DNA from 4 places in the Nocardiopsis sp. SBT366 genome. Region 1 is predicted to be linked to each of the others. Evidence: riboswitches for the same ligand, from Rfam matches in the RefSeq annotation. Region 1 holds a riboswitch; each other region holds the start of a gene.
The links. A riboswitch is a leader RNA that binds a small molecule or an ion and turns the genes downstream of it on or off. The one in region 1 is predicted to bind thiamine pyrophosphate.
Positions count from the first base shown of each region.

Region 2: another riboswitch for thiamine pyrophosphate. It lies ahead of ADX84_RS09470 (ECF transporter S component); the one in region 1 lies ahead of thiD (bifunctional hydroxymethylpyrimidine kinase/phosphomethylpyrimidine kinase).
Region 3: another riboswitch for thiamine pyrophosphate. It lies ahead of thiC (phosphomethylpyrimidine synthase ThiC); the one in region 1 lies ahead of thiD (bifunctional hydroxymethylpyrimidine kinase/phosphomethylpyrimidine kinase).
Region 4: another riboswitch for thiamine pyrophosphate. It lies ahead of thiO (glycine oxidase ThiO); the one in region 1 lies ahead of thiD (bifunctional hydroxymethylpyrimidine kinase/phosphomethylpyrimidine kinase).

Region 1 is NZ_LAVM01000081.1:3,307-10,734, forward strand. Features, by position in the region: gene rocD (ornithine--oxo-acid transaminase) at 1-903, opposite strand, end outside; gene ADX84_RS20665 (acyl-CoA synthetase) at 1,280-2,980, shown strand; gene ADX84_RS20670 (DUF368 domain-containing protein) at 3,336-4,265, shown strand; TPP riboswitch at 4,354-4,454, shown strand; gene thiD (bifunctional hydroxymethylpyrimidine kinase/phosphomethylpyrimidine kinase) at 4,443-5,246, shown strand; gene ADX84_RS20680 (sodium:alanine symporter family protein) at 5,338-6,783, opposite strand; gene ADX84_RS20685 (DUF6457 domain-containing protein) at 7,003-7,275, opposite strand.
Region 2 is NZ_LAVM01000023.1:49,598-57,025, forward strand. Features, by position in the region: gene ADX84_RS09460 (transglycosylase domain-containing protein) at 1-1,368, shown strand, start outside; partial or broken gene ADX84_RS09465 (glycoside hydrolase family 19 protein) at 1,632-2,468, shown strand; TPP riboswitch at 2,662-2,769, shown strand; gene ADX84_RS09470 (ECF transporter S component) at 2,853-3,494, shown strand; gene ADX84_RS09475 (ABC transporter ATP-binding protein) at 3,498-5,042, shown strand; gene ADX84_RS09480 (energy-coupling factor transporter transmembrane protein EcfT) at 5,066-5,830, shown strand; gene ADX84_RS09485 (enoyl-CoA hydratase-related protein) at 5,878-6,678, shown strand; gene ADX84_RS09490 (protein kinase) at 7,118-7,428, shown strand, end outside.
Region 3 is NZ_LAVM01000035.1:4,282-11,709, forward strand. Features, by position in the region: gene ADX84_RS12650 (alpha-(1->3)-arabinofuranosyltransferase) at 1-216, shown strand, start outside; gene ADX84_RS12655 (DUF3068 domain-containing protein) at 225-1,229, shown strand; gene ADX84_RS12660 (MFS transporter) at 1,284-2,540, shown strand; gene ADX84_RS12665 (SOS response-associated peptidase) at 2,551-3,405, shown strand; TPP riboswitch at 3,532-3,647, shown strand; gene thiC (phosphomethylpyrimidine synthase ThiC) at 3,637-5,304, shown strand; gene ADX84_RS12675 (class I SAM-dependent methyltransferase) at 5,447-6,268, opposite strand; gene ADX84_RS12680 (sigma-70 family RNA polymerase sigma factor) at 6,641-7,312, shown strand; gene rsrA (mycothiol system anti-sigma-R factor) at 7,309-7,428, shown strand, end outside.
Region 4 is NZ_LAVM01000001.1:14,200-21,627, reverse strand. Features, by position in the region: gene pknB (Stk1 family PASTA domain-containing Ser/Thr kinase) at 1-1,842, opposite strand, end outside; gene ADX84_RS00085 (thiazole synthase) at 2,212-3,012, opposite strand; gene thiS (sulfur carrier protein ThiS) at 3,016-3,228, opposite strand; gene thiO (glycine oxidase ThiO) at 3,231-4,436, opposite strand; TPP riboswitch at 4,435-4,545, opposite strand; gene ADX84_RS00070 (Rv2175c family DNA-binding protein) at 4,665-5,024, shown strand; gene thiE (thiamine phosphate synthase) at 5,091-5,756, shown strand; gene ADX84_RS00060 (zinc-binding dehydrogenase) at 6,215-7,186, opposite strand; gene ADX84_RS00055 (SDR family oxidoreductase) at 7,326-7,428, opposite strand, start outside.

The DNA.
Region 1 (7,428 bases):
CCCGTGCTGCCCGGGCTGGATGACGCCGAGGACGTCCTCGTCCGCGACCATGGCCGACACCGGCAGGACTCCACCGCCGAGCGCCTTGCCGAACAGGTAGGCGTCCGGGACGACACCGGTGTGCTCGCAGGCTCGGATCGTGCCCGTGCGCCCGAGTCCCGACTGGACCTCGTCGGCGATGAACAGCACCCGGTTGGCGTCGCAGATCTCACGGATGCGGGGCAGGTAGTCGGGGGGCGGCACGATCACGCCCGCCTCGCCCTGCACCGGTTCGATGAGCACCGCCACCGTGGTCTCGTCGATGGCGTCCTCGACGGCCCGGGCGTCCCCGTAGGCCACTGAACGGAAGCCCGGCGTGTAGGGGCCGAAACCCGTCTTCGCCTCGGAGTCGGAGGAGAACGAGATGATCGTGGTGGTGCGGCCGTGGAAGTTGGCCCCGGCCACGACGATGGTCGCCTGGTTCTCCGGGACGCCCTTGACCTCGTAGCCCCACTTGCGGGCCACCTTGATGCCGGTCTCCACCGCCTCGGCACCGGTGTTCATCGGCAGGACCTTCTCCTTGCCGACCATGTCGGCGAGGGCGCTCACCCACGGGCCGAACTGGTCGTTGTAGAAGGCCCTGCTGGTCAGCGTCACCCTGTCGAGCTGGGCGTGCGCCGCCGCCAGGAGATCCGGGTTGTGGTGGCCGAAGTTCATGGCCGAGTAGCCGGCCAGACAGTCGAGGTAACGCCTGCCCTCCACGTCGGTCACCCAGGCGCCTCGGCCCTCGGCGATCACGACGGGCAGGGGTGAGTAGTTGTGTGCGGACCTCGTCTGTGCGAGTTCGATGTGGTCCGCGCTGGAGAGTCCCTGTCCGCCGGGGTTTCCGGCGGAGTCCTGCTGTCCCAGATTCTGGGTGGTCATCTAAGCCGCTCCGATCACCATCGACCGATGTCAGACACTAGATACCCACCGTGGGGCCCTGTAGAGCCCCATGGCGGGATCTCCAAGAGTTGAGCAGATGATCCGGTGAGCCCACAAGGGGTGGTGAAGATCACCGGTCGGCGCCCGGGCCCGAAACCCCGGGGCCTCCCGGGCCGACACCCCCACTGAGCGGGAGCGGCCGGGCGGGGTCCGCTCCGGGGGTGACGGGGGACGGTTACGCAGGTGACGCGGTACACAGCCCCGACGGCGATCGGGTGAGGCCCCGACGGGTACGTTCGCTCGTAACCAGCCACAGCCGCCACGAGCGCCCCGCGCCGAGGACGGCCGTTCACGAACGTCAGGGAGGTCATCAGACGTGCCCCAACACGCGTCCCCGGACACCCCCTTCTCCCTTGCCAACCTCATGACGGCGGTGACCGACGCCGTCCCGGACCGGGTCGCGCTGGTCGCCGGACCCCGCCGCCTCACCTACCGCGCCCTGCTCGACCGTTCCACCCGGCTGGCCCGGCACCTGGTCACCACCGGTGTGCGCCCCGGGGAGAACGTCGCGATCCTGTCGTTCAACCGCGCGGAGTGGGTGGAGTCGTTCCTGGGCGTGCTGCGCGCGGGCGCGGTGCCGGTGAACGTCAACTACCGGTACGTGGCGGGCGAGCTCCGGCACGTGCTCTCGGACTCGCACGCGGTGGCGCTGATCGCCGAGGACTCCCTGGCCACGACTGTGGCGGCGGTCCGCTCCGACCTGCCGCGCCTTCGGCACGTGCTCCTGCTGGAGGACGGCGCGGAGCGCGACGCGTCGCTGGACGGCGCGGACTACGAGGAGGCGCTCGCCGCGCACGGCCCCGACTCCGAGCACGGCGCGGTGGAGCTGCCCGAGACCAGTGGTGACGACCACTACCTGCTGTACACCGGGGGCACCACCGGCTACCCCAAGGGCGTCCTGTGGCGCCAGGCGGACGTCTTCCGCGCCGCCGTGGAGCGGCGCGAACCGGGAGCCCCCCGCGCCGGGACCCCTCTGGACGTTGCCGGACGCGCCGCGCGCTGCTTCCCTCTGCGCATGCTCGTGCTGGGTCCGCTCATGCACGCGGCCGGGCAGTGGAACGCGCTGAGCATGCTGCTGTGCGGCAAGAGCGTGGTGCTGTCCACGGACCGCAGTTTCCGCGCGGACCGCGTGCTGGAGCTGGCGCACCGCGAGGGCGTGCACGCCGTTCAGCTGGTGGGCGACGCGATGGCCCGACCTCTGGCAAGGCACCTGCTCACCGAGCCGGACCTGTGTCCCGACCTCACTTCGGTGCGCTCCGGCGGAACCCCGCTCACCCCCTCGGTGCGCGGGCTGTGGCGGGCCTGGCGCGAGGACGTCGCCCTGGCCGACGCCTACGGCGGATCGGAGACGGGTGTGTGCGGTTCGGCCACCGCCCCCGACGAGCACACGAGCGTGGCGGACTCCACCGACCGGCGCAGTTTCACCATGGGTGGGAGCATCGCCGTGCTCGACGGCGCCCTGCGGCCGCTTCCGCCCGGGTCGGTCGAGGTCGGTCGGATCGCCCGGACCGGCCGGATCCCGCTGGGCTACTACAACGATCCGATCGCCACCGCGCGCACGTTCCCCACGGACGGTGAGGGGCGTCGCTGGGCACTGTCGGGTGACTACGGCACGCGGGCAGGCGACGGTTCCATCATGCTGTTGGGCAGGGGCAGCGTGGTGATCAACACCGCCGGGGAGAAGGTCTACCCCGAGGAGGTGGAGGCCGTGCTGAAGGCGCACCCCTCGGTGGAGGACGTGATCGTGGTACCCGCCCCGGACGAGCGACTCGGGCAGAGGGTGACGGCGCTGGTGTCCCTGGCCTCCGGTTCCGCCCCGGACGAGGGTGCGCTGCGGGCGCACTGCCGGGTGCGTCTGGCCGGGTTCAAGGTGCCCCGGACCGTGCACTTCGTGGACCGTGTGCGGCGCACGGCGGTGGGCAAACAGGACTATCGCTGGGCCGCTTCGGTGGCCGGTGAGGACCCGTCCGCGCCCGCCGTTCCGAGCTCGCACCTGTCCGGTTCGCTCCGGAACTGATGCCGTGCTCCGCGGCCCCTTCGTCACGATCTGTTTTCGGACTAAGGACCGTGCGGGCTGATACCTGGCCAAAACCCCGGTTCTCGGGGCGCTCGGACGCCTTCACCCCGTCCGGCGCCGCTAGAATTGGCGCTGCCCGGCCCGGGGCCTGACGGCGCTCCTCCCCCATCGCACGGCCCGGGCGGCAAACATCCGCGCGGCCGGACATCGGACCGGTGGAGGTCGTCCCCGCGACCCGCGCGGTACAAGCACCCCTTTGACCCCGCCGGTCGAGCGCTCACGCGCGACCGGTGGCCCCATCAGGACGGAGGACGGCGCCCCCTCCCGGGAAGCTCCCGGGCCCGCGCCCGACAACATGGCCAAGTCAGTAGGCTCCTACATCTTCAACGCGGTGCGCGGCGGGGCCGTCGGCACCTCCGAGGCTCTGCCCGGCATCAGCGGCGGCACGGTCGCACTGATGGTCGGCCTCTACGACAAGCTGATCGGTGGCGCGGGCCACGTGGTCAGCGGCATCAAGCGCTACGTCACGGACGTGCCCCGGGGGCGTGGCAAGGAGCGGGCCCAGGAGCAGTTCCGCCAGGTGGACTGGAGCGTCCTCGTCCCCGCCCTCATCGGCATGGGCGTCGCACTCATCCTGGCCGCCATCTTCCTCGCCCCGCTGGTGGAGGTCTACGAGCAGTACGCCTACGCGCTGTTCTTCGGCCTGGTCCTGGCCTGCCTGTGGATCCCCTACACCGGTGCGGGCAAGAAGTGGAAGGCCTGGCACTACGGGGTCGCCCTCGTCTTCGCCGTGCTCGCCTTCCTGCTCACCGGACTGCCCGGCGCCAACCTGCCCACCCACCCGGTGATCGTCTTCTTCGCCGCGGCCGTGGCGATCTGCGCCCTGGTGCTGCCGGGCCTGTCGGGCTCGTTCATCCTGCTGACCCTGGGCCTGTACGAGCCGACCATGGCCGCCCTGCGCGGGGCCGACCTGCCCTACATCACGGTCTTCGTGCTCGGCATGATCACCGGCCTGGCCCTGTTCGTGAAGGTGCTCCAGTTCCTGCTGGAGAACCACCACCACATCACCCTCGTGGTGCTCACCGGTCTGATGGCCGGTTCGCTGCGTGCGCTGTGGCCGTGGCAGGACGAGAACCGCGACCTGCTTCCGATGACCGACGTCCCCGTGACGATCGCCTTCGCCGTCGGCGGCTTCGTGGTGGTCGTCGGCATGATCATCTGGGAGCAGCGCAAGCACGCCCAGCAGGCGCGGGTGGAGACCCACCACCACAACGTCACCGTCTGACCGCGCGCGGAGGGACGGTCCGCCCCGGCGGACCGTCCACTACAGTCGGAAACACCACAAACCAACAGTGATGCCGGGGCCGCGAGGCCCCGGTGGCGCGGGGTGCCGGAGAGACTCCTCCCGGCTGAGAGCACACCCGTCGAACCTGCCCTAGTTCGTACTAGCGAAGGAACGCCAATGAGCGCGTACAACGTCGTGTCCATCGCCGGAAGCGATCCCAGCGGGGGTGCCGGTGTCCAGGCCGACCTGAAGTCGTTCTCCGCCCACGGGGTCTTCGGGATGACCGTGGTGACGGCGTTGACCGCCCAGTCCACACGCGGGGTCACCGGGGTACACGGTGTCCCCGCGTCCTTCGTCACCGACCAGATGGACACCCTGTTCACCGACGCGACCGTGCACGCGGTCAAGGTGGGGATGCTGTCCACGTCCGAGGTCACCGAGGCCGTCGCGGCCGCCGTGGACCGCTACGAACTGCCGAACGTGGTCGTGGATCCCGTGATGGTGGCCAAGAGCGGTGACCGCCTCCTGGAGAGGTCGGCGATCGAGGCGCTGCGCACCGTCCTGCTGCCGCGCGCCGACCTTCTCACCCCCAACCTTCCCGAGGCCGCCGACCTGCTCGGCGAGACCGAGGCCACCAGCCTGAAGGAGATGCGCGGGCAAGCCGAACGCCTCCTCGAACTCGGTCCGCGCCGCGTCCTGCTCAAGGGCGGCCACCTGCCCGGCGAGGAGAGCGTCGACCTGCTGGTCGACGGGGTCTCGGAGCCGGTGGAGTTCCGGTCCGACCGCGTGGCCACCCGCAACACCCACGGCACCGGCTGCACCCTCTCCTCCTCGATCGCCGCCCTGCTCCCCCAGCGTCCGGACGCGGTGGCCGCCGTGGCCGACGCCAAGGCCTACCTGACCGAGGCCCTACGCCGCGCCGACGAGATCGACGCCGGCGGCGGCCAGGGGCCTGTGCACCACTTCCACGCCTGGTGGTAGCGGACCGGCGCCACGCGAAGGGGGGACCGGCCGTTGCGGCCGGTCCCCCCTTGTCGTCGGCCCGGGGACCCGTCCCCCGGCCGAGCGCGGACTACTTGTTGACGTCGTCCATGATCACGTCCGGGTTCCGCCACTCGGGGTGGCCGAAGAACTTCCGTGTCTCCGCGACCACCACCGGCGAGAGCAGGATCAGACCCACCAGGTTGGGCAGCGCCATCAGACCGTTGGCGATGTCGCTGAACAGCCAGACCGACTCGATGCTGGCGGTCGCGCCGACGTAGACGACCGCGATGAAGACCAGACGGTAGGGCAGGACCAGGAAGCGCTTGCCCTTGGCCAGGTACACCATGCAGCGTTCACCGTAGTACGACCAGCCGAGGATGGTCGTGTACGCGAAGATCGCCACCGCGCAGGCGATGAAGACCACGCCGAAGGAGCCCAGGGCCGGGCTGAGCTGGCCCAGGCCCTGCTCCATCGAACCGGAGGTGAGCAGGACACCCTTGTTGTCCGGGTCGTACCCGGCGCTCTCGGGGGCGTTCCACAGGCCGGAGGTGATGATCATCAGGGCGGTCAGGGTGACCATGATGATCGTGTCGATGAAGGTCTGCGTCATCGACACCATGGCCTGCCGGACCGGCTGGGTGGTCTTGGCCGAGGCGGCGGCGATGGCGCCGGTGCCCAGACCGGACTCGTTGGAGAAGATGCCCCGGGCGACACCGGTGCGGATGACCAGCATAAGCGCGGCACCCGCGAATCCGCCCGCGGCGGAGGTCCCGGTGAACGCGTCGGTGAAGACGAGCTGGAAGGCGGGGAGCAGCTGGTCCCAGTTGATCATCAGGACCAACAGGTTCATGAAGATGAACCCGATGATCATGAACGGCACGATCGCGGAGGCGAACCGGCCGATGCTCTTGATGCCGCCGAGGATGACGATGGCGACGAGGACCATCAGGACGACACCGATGATGCGGGGGTCGATGCCGGTGATGTTGTTGATGGAGCTGGAGACGGCCTCCGCCTGGGTGCCGTTGCCGATGCCGAAGGCGGCGATGGCGCCGAAGACCGCGAAGGCCCCGCCGAGGAAGACGCCGAGGCCGCCGGGCAGACCGTGGCGGAGGTAGTACATCGGGCCGCCGGCCTGCTCGCCCTTCTCGTCCCTGGTCCGGTACTTGACCCCCAGGAGCGCCTCGCTGTACTTGGTGGCCATGCCCACGAGGCCGGTGACCCACATCCAGAACAGGGCGCCCGGGCCGCCGATCCCGATGGCCAGACCGACACCGGCGATGTTGCCGACGCCGACGGTGGCCGCCAGGGCCGTGCTGAGCGCCTGGTAGTGCGAGATGTCGCCCTCGGCCTGGTCGTGGTCCTCCTTCCGCCGGACCAAGGCGAGCCAGAGCGCGTGGCCGAGCTTGGTGAACTGGAGCAGTCTCAACCTGACGGTCAGGAAGACACCGGTCAGGAGCAACAGGGGAATGAGGACGTACGGTCCCCAGATGATCTCCGACAGGACGCCGGCCATCTCTAGGAGGTGGTCCACTGAGGACCTCTCTTTCGGTGATTGCATGGGGTAGGGGGAACCAGCGGTGATGGGGGAACCAGGGCCCTCGGAAACACGTTGGAATCGGTGGGCACTACTCGGTATCGGGAAAGAATGGCACTGACGCGTAACAAACAAATCACGTGAGGTCAGAATGCGCGTTACGACTCATGAACGCACACTCGACCCTCCGACCGCGTCAGTCACAGGGGGCAACCGTTACCCCTGGCCCCCTCCCCCGTCCTCGCCCTCGGCCTCGGCCTGAGCCAGGGCGAGCCGGCTGAGCACGGCGGCCGCGGCGTCGGGGTCCGCCCCCTGCCCCACGGCCACACCGAGCAGGTAGGTCGTGAGCGGGGCCGCCGGTCGGGCCACGGAGTGCGCGGCGTCGCGCGCGAGGTCGAGGATCCGGTCGACGTCGGCCTTCTCAAGGGGATCGGTTCCCGCGAGGTCGAGTTCTGCGCGGACCAGCTCGGCCCATTCCACGAGTGTCACCACACGGCTCCTTGGGGTGTCGGTTCGGTCGGGTTCGGCGATCACGGCCATGGCGGGGTCACCCGTCGGTCAGTCGACCGTGCGGACGGCGTCATCACCTGATCGGCCAACCCGTGTCGGCCCTTCGGGCGGGGTTCTCCCGCCCGGCGGCCC
Region 2 (7,428 bases), on a different contig from region 1:
CTGGACCGCATGGTGGCCACCGACGTGCTCGACGCCAAGGAGGCCGAGGCCCACAAGGAGCGGGGGCTGGGCATCGACTCCACGCCGCGCGGAGGCAGTTGCGCGGAGAGCGACTACCCGTTCTTCTGCGACTACACCATGCGCTGGCTGCGGAACTCGGACCTGATCGGCGGCACCGCCGAGGAGCGCGAACAGCGCATCGTCCAGGGCGGGCTGACCGTGCGGACCACACTCGACGCGGCCGCGCAGGACGCCGCGGAGAAGGCCATCGAAAAGCGCGTCCCGCACGAGGACTCCACCAAGTTCGCGGCCCAGGCGATGATCGAACCCGGCTCCGGCCGGGTGCGCGCCCTGGCCCAGAACCTGAAGTACGGGTTCGACGACGAGGCGGTGGGCACGACCTCCCTCAACCTCGCCGTGGACCAGGCCGACGGCGGCTCCTCCGGTTACCAGGCCGGGTCCACCTTCAAGACGTACACGCTGGCCGCGGCGCTGGAGAAGGGCCTGGGCTACGGGACCAGCTTCTCCTCACCCAAGAGCATGTCCGTCAGCGGGATGTCCGGCTGCGACGGCACCAGGATGTCCGCGTGGAACGTGCGCAACGCCGGTGAGAGCGACGACGGCAGCCACAACATGATCAGCGCGACCAAGGGGTCGGTGAACACCTACTTCGCCCAGCTCCAGAAGCGCGTGGGCCTGTGCGAGACCTCGGAGATGGCGGAGAAGGCCGGAGTGCACCGCGCGGACGGCGCAGACCTCGGGGTGTGGAGCTCCTTCACCCTGGGCGACCAGGAGGTGTCCCCGCTGAACGTGGCCGCCTCCTACGCGACCTTCGCCGCACGCGGTGAGTACTGCGAGCCCCGCCCGGTGCGCTCGGTGACCGAGGAGGGCACCGGCGAGCAGCTCAAGACCACCTCCGAGTGCGAGCGGACGGTCAAGCAGGACGCCGCCGACGGGGTGAACCACCTGCTCCAGCAGACCTTCGACGGGGGCACCGCCAAGGGACTGGACATCGGTCGGCCGGCCGCGGGCAAGACCGGTACCACGGACGGGGCCGCCTACGCCTGGTTCGCCGGGTACACCCCGAACCTCGCCTCCGCCGTGGTCGTGGGCGACGTGCGCGGCGGCGAGCAGAACCCGCTCCAGAGCGTGACGATCGGCGGCCGCTACTACGGGATCGTCTACGGCGGCACCCTGCCCGGTCCGATCTGGCAGGAGAGCATGCGCGGCGCCACCGATCACCTGCCCTCGGACAGTTTCGCGGGGTCGCCCGGAGGCTTCGGCGACCCGAAGACCGAACCGGCGGAGCAGAGGGGCGACGACGGCGACGACGACGGGGGCGGCGACGACGGCGACGAGGAGGCCTAGGGCGTTCGGGGGGCCGCGCCCCGGTCCGGTGGTCGTGCGGGAACGGCGATCACGCGACCGGGGCGCGGACCCGTGTGGCGGGCCTCGCCGTCATCGTGTTCTCACAATCCGTGGTTGGGGATCTTGACAGGTCTAGACCAGCCTTGCTTAGGTGACGTCACCCCCTGCGGCGCGCGGTCGGACGCAGCGCCGCACCCTAGGAGTGTGATCACGTGATCCGACGTCTCCTGAGTCAGCTCGCCGCGCTGGGCGCGATCGCGGCTGTGCTCGTTACCCTCCCCGCCACGGTCGCGCAGGCCGCCACCTGCGCGACCGCCTGGAGCTCCTCCGCCGTCTACACCGGCGGCGGCCAGGTCTCCTTCGAAGGCCGCAACTACACCGCCAAGTGGTGGACGCAGAACGAACGTCCCGGCACCTCGGACGTCTGGTCCGACCAGGGCGCGTGCGGCACCGACGGAGGCGGGGAGCAGCCGGGCCCCAGTGACTTCGTGGTCAGCGAGGCCCAGTTCAACCAGATGTTCCCGAACCGGAACTCCTTCTACACCTACGCCGGCCTCACCGCCGCCCTGAGCTCGTACCCGGGCTTCACCAACACGGGCAGTGTCGAGGTGCAGCGACGGGAGGCGGCCGCGTTCCTCGCCAACGTCAGCCACGAGACCGGCGGACTGGTGCACATCAAGGAGACCAACGAGGCGAACTACCCGCACTACTGCGACTGGGGCCAGCCCTTCGGCTGCCCGGCCGGACAGTCCGCCTACTACGGCAAGGGCCCGATCCAGCTGAGCTGGAACTACAACTACAAGGCCGCCGGTGACGCCCTCGGCATCGACCTGCTGAACAACCCCTACCTGGTCGAGTAGGACGCCGCGATCGCCTGGCGGACCGGACTCTGGTTCTGGAACACCCAGCCCGGCGCCGGAACGATGTCGGGGCACACCGCCATCGTCGGCGGTCACGGCTTCGGTGAGTCGATCCGCTCCATCAACGGCTCGATCGAGTGCAACGGCGGCAACCCGGGACAGGTGCAGAGCCGCATCAACACGTTCACGCACTTCACCCAGATCCTCGGCACCACGACGGGGTCGAACCTGAGCTGCTGACCCCCGGGTGCGTCCAGGCACCCGTGACGGCACCCCGAGCGGGGGTGCGACCGGCGACCACCGTCGGGCGCGCCCCCGCTCCGGCGTTCCCGAGACCGGTCCGAGCCCCTCCGAGACCCCTCCGGGGCCGGTGCGTTCGCGTCCCACAGGTGGGAAGGTTTTCACCACTCGTCACGTTTGCACCATAATGGAGGCAATCCGACAGGGGAGCGCGTGAGCGCTGAGAGTGCGGCACCAGGCCGCAGACCCTTACACACCTGATCTGGGTCATGCCAGCGAAGGAAGTCATAGGAAACCGCCATCGCGGCGTGCGCGTGCGCGCGCCCGGCTGGCGCTCTTGGCCACATGGGCCCTCGTCACCCCGACGAAGGGACATCAACCACCATGAGTACCGAAAGCGACCGTGAGACCGGTCCCGGAACCGCCGCCCGGCCCACGGGCACCGTCCAGGAGGTCCTGGCGAAGTTCCGGAGCTGGCGCACCGTCGACATCGTCGTGGCCGCCGTGATCGGCGTCGCGGTCGGCGTCGTCTTCTGGCTGTGGAACATCGTCTGGTCGGTCACCACACCGCTGTTCGTCGCCTTCCCGCCCGGGCAGGCCGTCGTCTACGGCATGTGGCTGATCTCCGGTGTGCTCGGCGGCCTCATCATCCGCAAGCCCGGCGCGGCCCTGCTCACCTCGATCGCGGCCGCCTCCGTCTCGGCCGTGCTGGGCACCCAGTGGGGGATCATGGTCGTCCTCGACGGCGCCCTCCAGGGGCTGCTGCCCGAACTGGTCTTCCTCGCCTTCGCCTACCGGCGCTGGAACATGGGCGTGGCCGTGCTCGCCGCCGCCGTCGCCGGGCTCTCCCCGGCCATCCGGGACAACATCGCCTACAACGTCACCTGGCCGATCGAGTACCAGCTCACCTACGGGGTGATCGTGGTCCTCAGCGCGGCGGTCATCGCGGGTGTGGGCGCCCGACTGCTCACCACGGCGCTGGCCCGGGCCGGTGCGCTGGCCCCCTTCCCCTCGGCCAGGGGCTGACCCGTGACCCGACCCGACACAGGCGGTGCGCGCGTCGAACTCTCCGGCTGGGGATGGAAGCACGCGGGCCGCGACGACCACGCCCTGCGCGGGGTGGACCTGACCGTCGAACCGGGGGAGCGGCTCCTGCTGCTCGGCGCCTCGGGCGCGGGCAAGTCCACCCTGCTGCACTCCCTGGCCGGGCTCACCGGTGAGGACGGCGCCATCAGCGGCGAGCAGGAGGGGTCGTTGCTGGTGGACGGTGTCCCCGCCGACCGTGGCCGGGGCGGCGTGGGGCTGGTGAGCCAGGACCCCGAGACCCAGCTCGTGATGGCCCGCGCCGGGGACGACGTCGCCTTCGGGCTGGAGAACCTGGGGGTGGACCCCGGGCTCATCTGGCCGAGGGTCGAGCGCTCCCTGGCGGAGGTCGGCTTCCCCTACGGCCTCCGGCACTCCACGGGCGCGCTCTCCGGCGGCGAGAAGCAGCGCCTGGTGATCGCCGGAGCGCTGGCCATGCGGCCGCGCCTGCTGCTCCTGGACGAACCCACCGCCAACCTCGACCCGGCCGGTGCCTCGCTGGTCCGCGACCTGCTCTCCCGCCTGCTCGGCGAGACCCGGGCCACCCTCGTGCTGGTCGAACACCGGGTGGCCGACGTCGTGGACCTCGTGGACCGGGTGGTGGTGGTCGCACCCGGCGGGGGAGTGATCGCGGACGGCACCCCGGCACGGGTGTTCGCCGAACACGGTCGTTCCCTGGCCGAGCAGGGCGTGTGGATCCCCGGCAACGAGCCCGCCCCCGAACTCACGCCCGGACCTGGCGGCGGACCGCTGGTGGAGACCGTGGACGTTACCGCCCGCACCCCCTTCCAGGTGGGCGTGCGCGCCGCGCCCCGGCGCACGGTGCTCGACAATGTGAACGTCACCGTGCGCGCGGGGACCGCGACCGCGCTGACCGGGCCCAACGGGGCTGGCAAGTCCACGCTCCTGACCATGCTGGCCGGGCTGTCCCGCCCACACCGGGGACAGGTGCTGCCGCGCGGTCCGCTGGCCGAGTCGGACCGGCGTCCGCTGGTTCGCTGGCCTGCACGCCGTCTGGCCCGCCACGTGGGCACGGTGTTCCAGCACGCCGAGGACCAGTTCGTCACCGCCACGGTCCGCGACGAACTCCGCTTCGCGCCGCTGCGGGCCGGGATGGGAGAGGCCGAGACCGACGCCTGGGTGGGCGAACTGATGGAGCGGCTGCGGCTCACCAGGTTGGCCGAGGTGCACCCCTACACGCTCTCCGGCGGCGAGAAGCGGCGCCTCTCGGTGGCGACCGCGCTCAGCTCCGGTCCCTCACACGCCCCGGACCTGCTGGTGCTGGACGAACCCACCTTCGGCCAGGACACCCGGACCTGGACGGAGCTGGTGGAGCTGCTCGGCGTCCTGCGCGCCGACGGGCGGGCCGTGGTCATGGCCACCCACGACGAGCTCCTCCTGCGCCGTCTGACGGACGTGGAGGTGCGGGTGGCCGACGGGCGCGCGGCGCCCGTCGAGACGGCTGCCACGGCACGAGAGGGGGACGTGTGAGTTCCCAGGTCTCGCATCGCTCCATGGGAGGGGACACCCTCACCCTGGACGTGCCCGAGGGCGGCGGCGCGCGCTACTGGCTCACCAGCCTGAACCCGGCCGCCAAGCTCCTGGCCGCACTGGCGATCGGGATCGGACTGATCCCGGCGGTGGACGCCGTCACCGGCGGAGTCGTGCTGCTCGCGGTGCTGCTCACGGTGCCGTTCAGCGGAGTGGACCGGCGCACACTGCTGATCCTGGGCGGACCGTTCCTGCTCATGGGGCTCAGCAGCGGCGCGGTCAACTACCTGTACGGCGAGCACGGCCTGGAGGGAGCCGTGGGCGCTGCGGTGCGCCTGCTGGCCATCGCCCTGCCTGGCCTGCTCGCCGCGATCAGCAGCGACCCCACGGAGATGTCCGACGGCCTCGTGCAGCGCCTCCGGGTGCCGGAACGCCCCGCCATGGGTGTGCTCGCGGCGCTGCGGCTCATCCCGCTGCTCGCCGACCAGTGGCGGACCATCACACTGGCCCGCCGGGCACGGGGCCTGGAAGCCGGGCGCAACCCGCTGCGGGTCGTCTCGTTGTTCTTCGGGCGGCTCTTCGCGCTACTGGTGCGATCCATCCGGACCGGGACGCTGCTGGCCACCGCGATGGACGCGCGCGCCTTCGGCACGGGATCCCGCACGCACGCGCGGTACAGCCACTGGCGGGCGGCCGACACCCTCCTCCTGGTGGGCACCGCCCTGCTGCTGGTCGCCGCCTACACCCTGTCGGCCCGCCTGGGGACCCTGGTGCTGCTCTTCCGCTGAACCGGGTGGTTAGGTAAGCAGCGGACACTGACGTCGAAGCGAAGCAGGTGGAGAACGTGAGCGAGTTCGTGCGCGTCGAGGCCGACCCGGAGAACCCCGGAGTGGCCGTCATCCGGATCGACCGTCCCAAGGCGCTGAACGCGCTGAACGGCACGGTCACCCGGGAGATCGCGGAGGCGGCCGCCGCCGTGTCCGCCGACCCCTCCGTGCGCGCGGTGGTGCTCTACGGCGGTGAGCGGGCGTTCGTGGCCGGGGCCGACATCAAGGAGATGGCCGACCTCACCCACGCCCGCATGCTGGAGTACTCGCGGGCCCTCCAGAACGCCCTGACGGCGGTGGCCCGCATCCCCAAGCCCGTGGTCGCGGCGATCAGCGGCTACGCGCTGGGCGGCGGCTGTGAGCTGGCGCTGTGCGCCGACTTCCGGGTCGCGGGCACCAAGGCCAGGCTCGGCCAGCCCGAGATCCAGCTGGGCGTCATCCCGGGCGCGGGCGGCACCCAGCGCCTGCCGCGCCTGATCGGCCCGTCCCGGGCGAAGGACCTGGTGTTCAGCGGCCGCCACGTGCGAGCCGACGAGGCCAGGGAGATCGGTCTCGTGGACGAGGTCGTTCCCGACGAGGAGGTCTACTCGGCCGCCGTGGCCCTGGTTGCCAAATACGTGGACGGGCCCGCCGTGGCCCTGGCCGCCGCCAAGGAGTCGATCGACCGGGGACTGGAGACCGACCTGGACACCGGCCTGGAGATCGAGCGCCTGCACTTCTCCGGCCTGTTCTCCACCGAGGACCAGAAGGCCGGGATGAAGAGCTTCGTCGAGCAGGGGCCGGGCAAGGCCACCTTCGTCGGCCGCTGAACCCCCGGTCGTGACCGGGCCCCGGCCGCCGTGGCGGTCGCTGGGGCGTTCGCGTGGTCCGAGGCGGGTAGTGTCGGGACGTCCACCTCGGTGTCCCGCCTCGGACCTGTGCGAGGTTCTGTAGGACTCCGCCGCCGCTCCGACTCCTTGTTCGCGTCGAGTGGCGACACGGGACCCAGGGAAGACGTCCGGAACCGGCCAGCCGGGACGGGGGACGGGGAACCGCTCGCGTGGTTTTTCCGTCATACTCGTCAATGGTCGTCCGAGGACGGACGGTTCGCTCGGAGTCCCCGGTGGCGCGTGTGGCGCCCACACCCTCCGGCGGGACCGATGAGACCGCAGGCCCCTCGGAGGGGCCACACAAGCCAATGTTGACCCATCCCCCCGGCCGATAAGCTGGACGTGGTGGTATGTGGTCTTTTGAGGGGATGAGTTCTCGATGGCAATGTCGGCAGGTTTCCCCACGGGTGAAGAGCTGCCGGAGCGCATCGGCCACTACGTCATCCGCCGCCGCATCGGCGCTGGCGGAATGGGTGTGGTGTACCAGGCCGAGGATCCCCGGACCGACCAGTTCGTCGCGGTGAAGGTCCTCAAGCCCGAGGTCGCCGGTGACCACATCGCACGCGCCCGGCTCGCCCGCGAGGTCGAGACGATGCGCCGCGTGCAGAGCCCCAACGTGGCCGAGGTCATCGACGCGGACACGCAGGCCGAGCTGCCCTGGGTGGTCACCGAGTACATCCCCGGGCCCAC
Region 3 (7,428 bases), on a different contig from region 1:
CCCGCGATGGCCCGGCTCGTCCTGGCCCTGGGCCAGCGAGGGGACGGGTACGGGCCACCCTTTGCCGATGCCCCCGGGGCTCCGGCCGAGGGCTCCACGGAGACCTCCGGAGGCGGGGACCGGCGGACCGGACCGCCCGAGAACGGGACGGAACCGGAACGGGTGACCGACCGGCTGCCCGAGGCCGGTCACGACGTCGAGGAGGTGCGCGGGTGACGGCCCCCATGAGAACCGGCGCGGAACCGCCCCGGAGCCTGCCCCGGGGCACCCTCCTGGTGGCGGCGGGGACGTTCCTGCTGACCCTCTCCCTGTTGCTGCCGCTGTACGTGCACGACCGCGTCGCCCTGCTCCCGGCCGACGCCACCCTCGGCCTGCGCATGGTCGACGCCGACGCCAGCTACCTGGACACCGCCACCTGGAGCCTGGTTGAGGGCGCCGACCTCGAACGGGACACCCGGGTGGTGGCCTCCGGGCACGGCGCCGACTGGTCGGCGTGGGAGATGACGGTGGACACCTCCTCGTCGGAGCGGGTGCTCGACCACTGGAGCCGCAGGGTCATCGTGGACCGCAGGACCGGTCGGGCGGTCAACTGCTGCGGTGAGCACGTCAACGGCGACCGCGCGGTGCGCCAGGCCGGGCTGGTCCTGTACTGGCCGCCCGGGGCGGCCGAGGGGAACCACTCCTTCTACGACGCCGAGGTGCGCTCGGCCCCCTCGGTCGAGTTCGAGGACGACGACGCGGTCGCCGGGGTGGCCGTGCGCCGCTACACCCAGACCGTGGACGCCACCCAGGTCCCCGACTCCGCGCGGGAGGTACCCGCCGCCCTGTTCGATCCCGACGCCGACGGCACCGTCAGCGCGAACCGCTGGCTCACGGCCGAGCGGACCTTCTGGGTCGAGCCGGTCACCGGCATCGTCGTGAACCTGGAGGAGCGCAGGCACGAGACCTTGCGGCCGCAGAACGGCTCGGGTGAGGTGGACCTGCTCGACACGGAACTGACCCTGTCCGACGGACAGGTCTCCGGCTACGCCGAACAGGCCCGGGTGCGTTCGCTGCTGCTGCGTGGACTCGACCGCTGGGCGCCCTGGACCCTGGCCCCGATCGGTGCCGTCGCCGTCCTGGTCGGTCTCCTCGGCGCCTGGCGGTCCCGGACCCCGGCCGCCGAGACGGAGACCGAAGCGGCGACCGGAACCGAGGAGCGCTCGCCGGAGGACGCGAAAACCGGGTGACGATCCGGGGGAGCGGAGGGCAGGATCGGTCCGAACCGATCCCCCGGAGGCGCCGTGCCCGACGATCCCCCGAACCCCGCCGCCCCGGCGGCGCGCCGCCTCCGCGCGGCGGCGCTGCTCACCGCCATCCTGCTGTCGTCGATGGGGGACGAGGTGGTGCTGGTCGCGGCCGTGTTCCAGCTCGCCGAGACCGGGAACTCCCTGTGGGTCACCGCTCTGCTGACCGCCCAGATCGGTCCGCTCGTCCTGCTCGCGCCGCTCGCCGGGGCGGTACTGGACCGCTTCGACACCGGCCGTGTCCTGGTCCTGGCCTGCGTGGGGCAGGGCCTGGCCATCCTGCCCGCCGTCTGGTTCCCCCACCCCGGTGTCCTGGTGCTGTGTGTCCTCACGGTCAGCTCCCTGGCGGCCCTCGTCAATCCCGCGATCCTCACCCTTCTGCCCGGCGCCGCCGGGGACCTCTCCCCGGTGCACGCCAACTCGCTGTTCGAGGGGGCCCGGGCCTCGGCCACCGTGCTCGGCCCTCTGGTGGGAGGGGTGCTGGTGGGCCTCTTCGGGATCGTCCCGGCCCTGCTCACGGACTCGGCGAGCTTCTTCGTGGCGGCCGGGACCTTCCTGCTCCTGGGCGTGCGGCGCCCCGCGGCCAGTACCACCGGCACCCTGTGGTCGGGCGCGTTGGACGGTGCCCGCCACGTCCTCCGGGCCCGGCTGTTCCGCGTGCTGATGCCGGTCCTGCTCCTCGCGGTGGTGGCCACGTCCACCACCAACGTGGCCATGGTGTTCGTGACACGGGAGGTGATGGGACACGGGGCCGAGGTCTTCGGGGCGCTCACGGCGGGCTGGGGCGCGGGCCTGCTGTCGGGTGCGTTGGCCGTGTCGGTGCTGCGCCCGGCCCCGACCGGGCGCGGGGTGGCGCTCGCCGCCGCCCTCGTGGGTGCGGCGCTGGCACTGTGGGCCTGGTTCCCGGTGCTGTGGGTGGCGGCAGTGTGCGTGGTGCTGGCCGGTGCGGGCAACTCCGTGTTCAACATCCTGCTCAGGTCGGTGGTCCACCGGCACACACCGGAGTCCCTCCTGGGGCGGGCCCACGCGCTCATGGGCGCGGTGGTCAACGGAGGTTTCGTCGTGGGATTCCTGATCGCCGGATGGTTCGCCGCTGACCACCCCCGGGAACTGCTGGCCGCCGCCGGGTCGGTGGCCCTCCTCGCCGGGCTGGTCGGGGCACTGGTCGTCCGGCTCTCCGGCGCGGACACCGGGACCGCAGGGACGGACGGGACGGACGGTGATCCCGGGGTCCCGGAAGGGCGGATCGCATAGGATTCCACCCATGTGCGGTCGCTATGCCCAGTCCAGGAACGTGCACCAGCTCCAGCTGGCCTTCGCCCTCCCCGAGGAGGCCCAGGACGGCACGGGGGACCCGCGCGCCTGGCCGCCGCTGGAGGAGCTCGACCCGGACTACAACATCGCGCCGGGCAGCCCGGTGTACGCCGTGCTCGGCCCGCCGCCCCAGGGGGGCACCTCCGGTGAACCGGGGCCGCGCTCCCTGCACACGATGCGCTGGGGCCTCGTTCCCGGCGGCGCCAGGGACCGCAACGTCGGCTACCGCATGATCAACGCGCGCGGCGAGACGGTCGCGGACAGGCCCGCCTTCCGCACCGCCTACCGGCACCGCCGGTGCCTCCTCCCGGCCGACGCCTACTACGAGTGGCAGCTGCTCAACAAGGACGGCACCACCGAGGCCAGCACCTCTCCCGCCACCGACCCACAGCACAAGAGGCGCAAGGCCAAGGCCGCCAAGAAGCCCTTCTCCGTGCACTATTCCGGAGACGAACCGCTCGCCCTGGCCGGGATCTTCGAGCGCTGGCGCGACCCCGAGGTCGACGACCCGAGCGACCCCGACGCCTGGTTGTGGACCTGTGCGGTCATCACCACCGAGGCCGCCCCCGAACTCGCCCACATCCACGAACGCATGCCCGTCGTGGTGCCGCGCGAGGACTGGTCCGTCTGGCTCGACCCCGCCACCGGCGCCGAGGAGCTGGCCCACGTGCTGGACGACTCCCCGGTGGACCGGTTCTCGGTGGACGAGGTCTCCACCGAGGTCAACAGCGTCAAGAACAACGGTCCCCACCTGCTGGAACCGGCCGAGGACTCCGGCCGCGGCGAACCGGAGACACTTTTCTGACCCCGGTGAGGCTGGACAGGGCCGGGGACGGCCTGTGTATGGTGTGCGAGGCCACGGGGGAGTGCTTCCCCGGGCCCTGGACACCGTGATCGAGGTGTCCCGGCACGTTTGACGTGCGCACATGTGAATACGCAACGCGGGAGCTCGCGCCATGGCGGGCTGAGAGGGCGACTCAAGGGTGTCGCCGACCGCAGAACCTGTTCGGGTAATTCCGACGTAGGGAGGCATGCCATGACGGCTATCGACGGTCGTGACGTTTCCACCGCCGACGAGCACCGGGTGACCACAGGTCCCATCATGGGATCTCGCAAGGTCCACGACGAGATCACCACCCCTGAGGGCACCACCCTCCGCGTCCCGCGCCGCCGGGTGGATCTCAGCAACGGCAGCCACTTCGATCTGTACGACACCTCCGGCCCCTACACCGACGACAACGCACGCATCGACGTCCACCAGGGGCTCCCGCGCACCCGCGAGACGTGGGCACTGGACCCCGTCGACGGGGCGACCACCCAGCTGGCCCACGCCAGGGCCGGAACCATCACCCCCGAGATGCGCTTCGTGGCCGCTCGGGAGGGCGCCGACCCCGAGTTCGTCCGCGCCGAGGTCGCCATCGGCCGCGCGGTCATCCCGGTCAACCGCAACCACCCCGAGTCCGAACCCACCATCATCGGCAAGAACTTCCTTGTGAAGATCAACGCCAACATCGGCAACTCCGCCGTCACCTCCTCGGTGCCCGAGGAGGTCGAGAAGATGGTGTGGGCCACACGTTGGGGCGCCGACACCGTGATGGACCTGTCCACCGGCAAGCGCATCCACGAGACCCGCGAACGCATCGTCCGCAACTCACCGGTGCCCATCGGCACCGTCCCGATCTACCAGGCACTGGAGAAGGTCAACGGCGACCCCACGAAGCTGAGCTGGGAGATCTACCGGGAGACCATCATCGAGCAGGCCGAACAGGGCGTGGACTACATGACCGTCCACGCGGGCGTCCTGCTCCGGTACGTGCCGCTGGCCGCCCGCCGCGTCACCGGCATCGTCTCGCGCGGCGGCTCCATCATGGCCGCGTGGTGCCTGGCCCACCACAGGGAGAGCTTCCTCTACACCCACTACGAGGAGCTGTGCGAGATCCTGCGCCGCTACGACGTCACGTTCTCCCTGGGCGACGGCCTGCGCCCCGGCTCCATCGCCGACGCCAACGACGAGGCCCAGTTCGCCGAGCTGCGCACCCTGGGCGAGCTCACCCACATCGCCCGATCGCACGACGTGCAGGTGATGATCGAGGGCCCCGGCCACGTGCCGATGGACAAGATCAGGGAGAACGTGCGCCTGGAGGAGGAGCTGTGTGGTGAGGCGCCATTCTACACGCTCGGCCCCCTGGCCACGGACGTCGCCCCCGGCTACGACCACATCACCTCCGCGATCGGAGCCGCGCAGATCGGCTGGCACGGCACCGCGATGCTCTGCTACGTGACCCCCAAGGAGCACCTCGGGCTGCCCAACCGCGACGACGTCAAGACCGGCGTCATCACCTACAAGCTCGCCGCCCACGCCGCCGACGTCGCCAAGGGACACCCGGGCGCCCAGGAGTGGGACGACGAACTGTCCAGGGCGCGCTTCGAGTTCCGGTGGCAGGACCAGTTCCACCTGTCCCTGGACCCGGAGACCGCGCAGGCCTTCCACGACGAGACCCTGCCCGCCGAACCGGCCAAGACCGCGCACTTCTGTTCGATGTGCGGGCCCAAGTTCTGCTCGATGAAGATCTCCCAGGACGTGCGCAGGTACGCCGAGGAGAACGGCCTGGACACCGTCGAGGCGATCGAGAAGGGCATGGCCGACAAGTCCGCCGAGTTCGCCGACGGCGGCAACCGCGTCTACCTGCCGCTCGCCGACTAGGGAGCGCCCGTCCCGGGCCCGTCACACCGCAGGGTGTGGCGGGCCCGCCGGCCATCGCCCAGAGTCACAGCAGCACCGGTGGCACCGGCGGTACCACCAGCTTCACACCCACCAGAAGCAACTGGAGCGGCGCCGGGCCCGGCTACTCGGGCTTGTGGGCGCTGGCGACCAGGTGGACGCCGACGTAGTCGTCGGAATCGGCCGCGTGCAGTTCCATCTCGACCAGCCGCGCCATGGACCTGGGATCGCGGGCCAGCATCATCTCGACCGTGGACGCCGACAACACCGTGCGCGGCTTGATCCACTCCAGTTCGAGCCCGGCCTCGGTGACCATCTCCGTGACCTGCTCGGCGGTGAAGCAGCGGGTGATCGAACCGTCCGGCCAGGGCACCAGGAGCACGTCGGCGCTGGGCGCGTGGCTCAGCTCCGGCCAGGCGTCCTGTTCGGCCAGCAGCGCCATGCCCAGGACCACGGAGTCCACGCAGACCAGCACCCGGCCGCCAGGACGCAGCACCCGGGCCACCTCGGACATCGACGACTCGGTGGCCAGGTGCCGGGAGAACACCCGGTTGTCGGCGATCACCCCGTCGAACGACTCGGGGGTGAAGGCGCGCAGGAAGGCGGAGTCGCCCACCACGTGCCGCAGACGACCGCGCGGTGTGGGGCGCGGCACCACGGCCCGGCCGTTCACCAGGGTGAGCGGCCGACGCATGGCCATGTCAACCGAGGGCAGCAGCGTGACGACGTCGTGGCCAGCGGCGACGGCGCGTGGAGTCCCCTGGAAGTCGGGGCTGGACAGGTCGAGCAGCCGGGAGGGCCGCTCGGGGAGCCACCGGCTGATCTGTGCCTCCGCGACCGCCCAGTAGAAGCGCCAGTAGTCCGAGAGCCGGTCCGTGGTGGCGAACTGGGCGGCGGGCGATCGGGGGCGGTCGGAGGCCGGAGTCGAGGACGGTCGCACGTGCACTCCTCTCCATCCTTCAGTGTGTCCTACCCGCACTCTGCCATGCCTCACCTTCACCGACGCGGGCAAACGACAAAGTTCGGGGCGAGGGGACCCGGCCACCGCCCGCAGGGGCGGAATCAGCCAGACGAGGACGTTGTTGTGACCAGCACCGCCCGGGGAGTGGTCCCGGAGGGGGTTCCCGAGGCGGGGACCCGCCAGAACACGGGAGCAGGAAAGGGGAGGGGTTCGAGCATGCCGACCGCTGGTGCGTGCCTTGAGCGCGAGGAAACGGCGTTGGCGCCACGCGGCGTCGATGCGCAGGTCGGGGGTGTGGGAACGTATCGTTGGGATACGGACACCCCACCAGGGGCCAGCGCGAGGAGGCCGAAGGGCTTGGACCAGAGCCAGGAGACAGCCGGGGAACGGGACGAGCGGTTCGAGAGGGACGTGCTTCCCTTCCTCGACCAGCTCTACTCGGCGGCACTGCGCATGACACGCAACCCCTCGGACGCCGAGGACCTGGTACAGGAGACCTTCGCCAAGGCGTTCGGTTCCTTCCACCAGTTCAAGGAGGGGACCAACCTCAAGGCGTGGCTGTACCGCATCCTCACGAACACCTTCATCAACTCCTACCGCAAGAAGCAGCGGGAGCCGAAGCAGGCCGGGACCGAGGACGTCGAGGACTGGCAGCTCGCCCAGGCCGCCTCGCACACGGCGGCGGGGCTGAAGTCCGCCGAGGCCGAGGCGCTCGAACACCTCCCCGACAGCGACGTCAAGCGCGCCCTCCAGGAGCTTCCGGAGGACTTCCGGATCGCGGTCTACCTCGCGGATGTCGAGGGGTTCGCGTACAAGGAGGTCGCCGAGATCATGGGCACCCCCATCGGGACGGTCATGTCCCGGCTGCACAGGGGGCGGCGCCAGCTGCGTTCCCACCTTGAGGAGTACGCGGTGGACCGTGGTTTCCTCCCCGCGACCAGAGCCGCGGAGGCCTCGGCCGTCGCGTCGGGGTCGGCTGCGGGGGGTCGAGGACAGGTGAGCGGGTCGGATCGGGGAGATCGGCAATGAGCGGCGGCCACGACAAGTCGGAGACGGACACCCCGTGCAGCGAGGTGCTCGAGAAGCTCTACACCTACCTTGACGGTGAGCTCGAGGAGAGCGACTGCCCAGAGGTCAGGGCGCAC
Region 4 (7,428 bases), on a different contig from region 1:
CTCGACCTCGAACCCGGCCTCCTCCAGCTCCTTGCGGGCGTCGCGGACGGAGTCGCCGACCACGTCCGGGATGTCGACCTCGGGCGGGCCGCTGGAGACGGTCAGCGTCACGCTGGCCCCGGGGCCGACGTTGGTGCCGGTGTCGGGGGACTGGCTGATCACCAGGCCCTCGTCGATGTTCTCGCTCTCCTCCTCCACGATCTCGGCAGTCAGGCCGAGGTCGCTGAGGGTCTTCTCGGCGTCCTCGCGCTTCTCCCCGGCCAGGCTCGGAACGGGGATACCGCTGCTGACGGTGATGGTCACCGTCCCCTCCCGGTCCGCCTCCGCCCCGGCCTCGGGGCTGGTGGCCAGCACCTCGCCGGGGGCGTTGTCCGGGGAGTCCTGCTCCTCCTGGACGACGCTCTCGTCGTCGAAGCCGAGGTCCTCCATGGCCTTGAGCGCGTTGGCGACGTCGTCGCCAACGAGGTCGGGCATGGACACGTTCTGCGGGCCCTTGGACAGGAACACCGTCACCGTGTCACCCGGGGAGAGGCGGTCGTCCACCTCCGGATCGGTGTCGCCGACCTCACCGGCGGCGGCGTCGTCGCTGTACACCGTGTCGTCGGACAGATCGACCACCAGACCGGCCCCGCGGATCTGCTCGCTGGCGGCCTCGGGGGACAGCCCGATCACGTCGGGGACGGACTCGTAGCGGCCGAGCAGGAACCACCAGCCCGCCACACCCACGACCAGGGCCGTCACGAGCGCCCCGACCACCAGGAGGCGGTTGCGCGAGAACCACGACCCGCCCCTCACGGGGTAGTCGTCGTAACCGTCGTCGTCGTAGTCGTCCCGGCCCAGGTCGGCGCCGTTCATGTCCACGACCATGGTGGCGTTCTCGGTACCCGGACCTGCGCCGCCCGCGATCAGCTGGGGCGCGGTCATGGTGGCGGCCGAGTTGGCCTGCGGGGCCACGGGGGCCAACGGCGCGGCCGGAGCCGAGCCGGTGTCCGGCAGGGTGCGCAGGACCTCCAGGACCTTGGCCAGGTACTGGCCCGCGTTGCTCGGACGGTACCGGGGGTCGCGCTCGGTGGCCTTGGTGACCAGGCCGTCGACCTCGGGCGGCAGGTTCGGCAGGAAGTGCGAGGGACGCGGGACGTCCTCGGTCACGTGCTGGTAGGCGATCGCGATCGGCGTCTCACCGGTGTGCGGCTGGCCGCCGGTGAGCAGTTCGTAGAGCATGATCCCGGCGGCGTAGACGTCGCTGCGCGCGTCGGCGGTGCCCTTCTCGATCTGCTCGGGCGCCAGGTAGGCGGCGGTGCCCATGAGCGTGCCGGTACGGGTCAACCCCTGGTTGGACTGCTCCACCGCGCGGGCCAGACCGAAGTCGGCCACCTTGACCCGGCCGTCCTTGCTGATGAGGACGTTCTCGGGCTTGACGTCGCGGTGCACCATGCCGGCCTGGTGGGCGGCGCCGAGCGCGGCCAGCACCGAGGCCATGAAGTTCAGGGCCTGCTGCGGGCCCAGCCGACCGTGCTCCTTGAGGAGGTCGCGCAGGGTCTGGCCCGGGACGTACTCCATGGCCAGGAAGACGTGTCCCTGGTCCTCACCCTGGTCGAAGACCTGCACGACGTTGGGATGCGAGAGCTTGGCGACCGAGTGGGCCTCGTTGATGAAGCGCTGGACGAAGGTCGGGTCCTGGGCCAGGGAGGGGTGCATGACCTTGAGTGCCAGCCGTCGGTCCAGCCTCAGGTCGTGGGCGACGTAGACCGTCGCCATGCCGCCACCGGCGATCCTTGACTCGACGAAGTAGCGACGGTCCAGCGTCGCGCCTACAAGCGGGTCGGAAGTCGTCATGTCCACGGCGGGATTGTGTCCTTGCTGCGGGGAGCGCGGGCGTTCGCTGCCGGTGGCGCGTACCCGACACCTGGTGTCGATCCGACACGATAGCGGAAGCCGGTGTCAGGTTTGCCCCGCGGTTCACGGTCGCGGCGGCCCTCGTGTCCACCGTCGTGGAGCCGACCGGAGTCGGTTCGGGGCGTTCGCGCCTGGGCGGTATGTGGGTGCGGTGCCGCCGCGCGGCACGCACACCCCTCCCACGGTAGGGGACGGCACCAAACCCGGTTTTCACGGTGTGTTCGAGTGTCGTGACCCCATGTCCAGGGTGGTGTGTCCGCGCAGGCGGCGGCCCCGGCCCCCGGCCCCCACCGTGGCGGTGTCCTCTGGGGACGCTCAGACCACGTCGGGGCTGGACGCCCTGGCGTGGCGCCGGACCGGGATGCGTCCGGCCAGCCGGGCGCCGCGTCCGGCGCGCACGGCGTCGCGCATCGCCGTGGCCATCCGGACCGGCTCCTGGGCGCGTGTCACGGCCGTGGCCAACAACACGGCGTCACAGCCCAGCTCCATCGCCAGGGCGGCGTCGCTGGCCGTGCCGATGCCCGCGTCGACGATCACCGGGACGTCGGCCTGCTCGACGATCAGCTCCAGGTTGTGCGGGTTGCGGATGCCCAGACCGGAACCGATCGGCGCGGCCAGCGGCAGCACGGCCGCGCAGCCCAGCTGCTCCAGGCGACGCGCCAGCACCGGGTCGTCGTTGGTGTAGGGCAGCACGGTGAAGCCGTCGTCGACCAGCGCCTCCGCGGCGTCCAGCAGTTCCACCGGGTCGGGCAGGAGGGTGTGCTCGTCGGCGACCACCTCCAGCTTCACCCAGTCGGTGCCCAGCGCCTCGCGGCCGAGCTTCGCCGTGCGCACGGCGTCCACGGCGGTGAAGCACCCGGCGGTGTTGGGCAGCGGGCGGATGCCGTTGCGGTCCAGGACGTCCCACACCGACCCCTGGGTGCCCGGGCTGATCCGGCGCATCGCCACGGTGGTGAGTTCGGTCCCCGACGCCAGGAGCGCCTCCTCCAGGACCTCCAGGGAGGGCGCCCCGCCGGTACCGGTGATGAGGCGGGAGCCGAAGGAGACCCCCGCGATGACGAGCGGGTCCTCCGGGGCGCTTTCCGCGACGGTCACGGACTCGTGCGTCTGTGTCATGGTTCAGCCTCCCTGTACGGCGGTGAGGACGTCCACGCGGTCGCCCGCGCGGAGCGCGGTGTCCGTCCAGGCGGTGCGGCGCACCACCTCGTCGTTGACCGCGACCGCGATCCCCCCGGGGACGGCGCCGTCCCCGGCGTCGGTGAGCGCGCGCACGACCCCGTCCACGGTGGTCGCCGCGCTGTCCCGGGCCTGTCCGTTGATGATCAGTTCCACTGCTACTCCCACGTCTGCTCACGCGTCCATCTGCTGGCTGCGAACCGGCGCGCGTACGGGGGCAGCGCGCCGGTGGTGAGGGCCTCGGCCATGACCTCCCCGGTCACCGGGGCCAGCAGGACCCCGTGCCGGAAGTGCCCGGCGGCCAGGTGTAGTCCGGGGACCCGTGTCGGGCCCAGGAGGGGTTCGTTGTCGGGTGAGCCCGGCCGCAGCCCCACACAGGTCTCGACGACCTCCAGCTCGCTCACCCCCGGGACGAGTTCGCGCGCGTCCCGCAGGACCTGCCAGAGCCCGCCCACCGTCAGGGATGTGTCGTGGCCCAGTTCCTCCTGGGTGGCGCCGACGATCACCTCGCCGTCCGCGCGGGGCACCAGGTAGACGGGGAACCCGCGCACCAGGCCGCGCACGGTGCGGGTGACCAGCGGTGGTTCCCCCGCGGGGACCCGGGCGCGCAACAGTTGCCCCTTGACCGGGCGCAGCGGCGGCACCACGGGTTCGGGCACCCGCACCCGGTCGCCCCAGCACCCGGCGGCGAGCACCACCTGTTCGGCGGGCAGCGCGGAGCCGTCGGCCAGGCGCACGCCCAGTCGCGCCCCGTCGGGGCCGGGGGTGGCGACCTCCTCCGCGTACCCGGAGACCTCGCGCACGCCCGCGCGCTCCCCGGCCCGGGCCAGGGCCAGAAGCAGGGCGCGCGGGTTCACGGAGTGGTCCTCGGGGGCCAGTACCCCGCCGCGCACGCCGGGCGCGAGGGTGGGTTCGAGGCGGCGGCACTCGCGGCTGGTCAGCCGTTGAGTGGGGATGCCCAGGCGTTCCTGGAGGGCGTGCAGGTCGGTGAGGACGGCCAGGTCGTCGCTGTCGAAGGCGACCAGGAGGGTGCCGGTGCGGCGGTGGCCGACGTCGACCCCGCTGGCCTCCTCCAGTTCGGCGACGAAGTCGTCGTACAGGCGCGCGGAGCGCACCCCCATCTCCATCAGCTCCTCCTCACCGAAGACCGCCTCGGTGGCGGGGGTGAGCATGCCCGCGGCGACGGTCGAGGAGGCGCGGGCGGCGGAGGGTTCGGTGACGGGGTCGGGTTCGACGAGGGTGACGGCGAGGCCGCGCTGGGCGGCCCGCCAGGCGGTGACCCGGCCGACGACACCGCCGCCGACCACGACCACGGTAGTGGTGGGATGAATCGTCTTCTGCGGGGGAACGTCGTTGGTGCGCACGGCGCCGTGTTCCACTCCCTTCGCCGGTATGACCCGGATCAGGTTCGTGCGGTCGGAGGCCGCGAGCCTCCCTCTCAGCCGGGTCCACCCGGCTCCCGCGGGACATGTCTGTCCACCCATCCTAGGACAACCCGTCCGGACCGGCCGTGGCGGGGATCTCCCAGGCAGGGAGCCCCCAGGGCGGCGCGATGGTCTCCGGGGCCCGGTCGGGTGTGGCAGATTGGTGAGGTGACACAAAGCGATCGTGAACTCGACGAACTCGTCGGCGAATGGCTGACCCTGCGTGAGGCGGCCGCCCCGCTGGGCGTGAGCCCCAACCGCATCAAGACCCTCATCCGCGAGAACCGCCTGATGGGCGTGGTGCGCGGTGGTGAGCTCTCCATTCCCGCCGCCTTCCTGGACGGCCAGGACCTGGTCAAGGGCCTGCCGGGCACCATCGTGCTGCTGACCGACGCCGGATTCTCCACCGGGGAGGCCCTGCGTTGGCTGTTCACCCCGGACGACACCCTGCCGGGCACGCCGATCCAGGCCATGCGCGAGAACCGGGGCACCGAGGTCCGCCGCCGGGCGCAGGGCATGGCCTTCTGAGCCGTCCACGGCCCGGGGACGCACCACCTCGGTGACGTCCCCGGGCCGTTGGTTATGGTGGGGCGCGTGAGGACGAGCCACGGAACCAGCCTGCGCGAGCGCCTGGACGCATCCCTTCTGTACCTGTGCACCGACGCCCGGGCCGGGAGCGGTGATCTCGCGGAGTTCGCGGACGCCGCCCTGTCCGGCGGTGTGGACATCATCCAACTCCGGGACAAGGGGCTGGAGGCGCGCGGGGAACTGGCCGCCCTGGAAGTCCTGAGGGAGGCGTGCGAACGCCACGGCGCCCTGCTCGCGGTCAACGACCGCGCCGACATCGCCCGCGCGGTGCGCGCCGACGTACTGCACCTGGGCCAGCGCGACTTGCCGGTACCCCTGGCCCGCGACGTCATCGGCGCCGACCCCCTGATCGGCCGCTCCAACAACGACCCCGAGGCCGCCGCGCGATCGGCGGAGGAACCCGGGAGCGACTACTTCTGCGTGGGCCCGACCTGGGCGACCCCGACCAAGCCGGGACGCCCGGCGGCCGGGCTCGAACTGGTGGAACGCGCGGCCGCGCTGGGCACCGACCGGCCCTGGTTCGCGATCGGCGGCATCGACCTGGAGAACGTGGACCGGGTGCTGGACGCCGGGGCCACCCGCGTGGTCGTGGTGCGCGCCGTCACCGAGGCGCAGGACCCGCGAGCGGCAGCCAGCGCCCTCAAGGCCAAGCTCACCGCGCGACTCGCCTGAACGAACACCGACGGCCCCGGGACCCCGCACGGGACCGGGGCCGCTCCATGCCCTGCCCCTCCCAGGGATCGTCCTCGAGCCGGCGACCGCACGGGGCCAGGGCGTGGTTCTCGGGTGCCTTCGCCGACGGCGGCCTGGCCGCCAGCGCCGTAGGAGTTGGTGGGGACGGTGGTGAGCGACGTCGGGGCGGATCGATCCAGAAGAAGGGCCCTGTGTGTCCCCTCTTGGACGCACCGCCGGTGGCGGCGCGGCCGCCATCGATGTGAGCGTCCGTCTCCCCTGCTGTGCGCTGCCACGCGGGCTCCGCGGTGTCGCACGGTGGGACCCGACCGGGTGGCTGTCCGAGCTTCATCGGCGCACAGGCACATCCCGGTGGTGACGCGAGGACACCGCGCCGCAGGCGTCCGTCGAGGTTGGCGGCGGGCGGCGGGCGGGAGGAATGATCCGGTCAGCACGACTCAGGGGACCAGGAGCACCTTTCCCGGCACACGGCGGCCCTCAAGAGCGGCGTGTGCCTCGGCGGCCCGCTCCAGCGGCAGGATCAGCCCCACGTGCGGTCGCAGGTGTCCGGCCCGCGCCTCCTCCAGTGCGAGCCTGGTGAGGTCGCCTCGGTCCGTTCCCGGCCGCGCCTGCATCTCGTTCAGACCCAGGGCGGTGATCCCGCGCCGCTCGGCCTCGGTCGTGTCCACCTCGGCGAACGAGCCTCCGGCCGTGCCGTAGCTGAGGAACCGGCCGCCGTCGGCCACCGCCCCGAAGGAGGCCGATCCCAGCTCACCGCCGGCCCCGTCGATCACCACGGCGGCCCCGGCGCCGCCGGTGATCCCGCGCACCCGGTCCAGCCAGCCCGGCTGCGAGTAGTCCACGGCCTCCTCCGCTCCGAGGGACCGGGCCAGCGCCAGCTTCTCCGCGCCCCGGGCGGCGCCGATCACCCGGGCCCCCGCGAGACGGGCGAGTTGCACGACCAGGCTGCCTGCCCCGCCGGTGGCGGCCAGGACCAGGACCCAGGCATCCGGACCGAAGCGGGCGGCCCGCTCCAGCATCATCGCGGTCGCCCCGTCGACCATCAGGGCCAGGGCGTCGAGGGGGCGCAGCTCCTCGGGGACCCGGAGCAGCCCCTCGGCCGGGACGGTGACGCGGTCGGCGTATCCGCCGTCGTCCGTGCGGGTGAGGACCCGCGTGCCCGTCCAGGCCGGGTCGGTGCCGGGGCCGACCGAGGTGACCCGGCCGACCACGCTACCCCCGGGCACGTAGGGCGGGGCCTGGGGGAAGTGGCCCTGTGCGGCGCCGCTGCGGATCAGGGTGTCGAGGTAGATCACGTTGGCCGCCCCGACCTCGACCAGCACCTCGCCGGGGCCGGGTTCGGGGTCGGGCAGCTCCCGCGTCACCAGGACCTCCGGGCCACCGAACTCGTCCACTCGCACCGCGCGCATCTCCACCACTCTCCTTCGGCGGGGGAGTGTCCCCCGGAGCCAAGACTGGTTCCTCAACGAATGTTGAGGTCAAGGGCCGCCGTCCCGGACAAGGGGAACCGCCGCGCCCGGGGCACGGCGGTGGCGGGGGAGGGGGCGGTCAGCCCCCGACGTGGGAGAGGGCGCTCGGATGGCGGCGCAGGAACCCCTCGATGGACTGCGCCGGGTGCCCGGTCAGGTCGGGAACGACGGGCGAGACCACA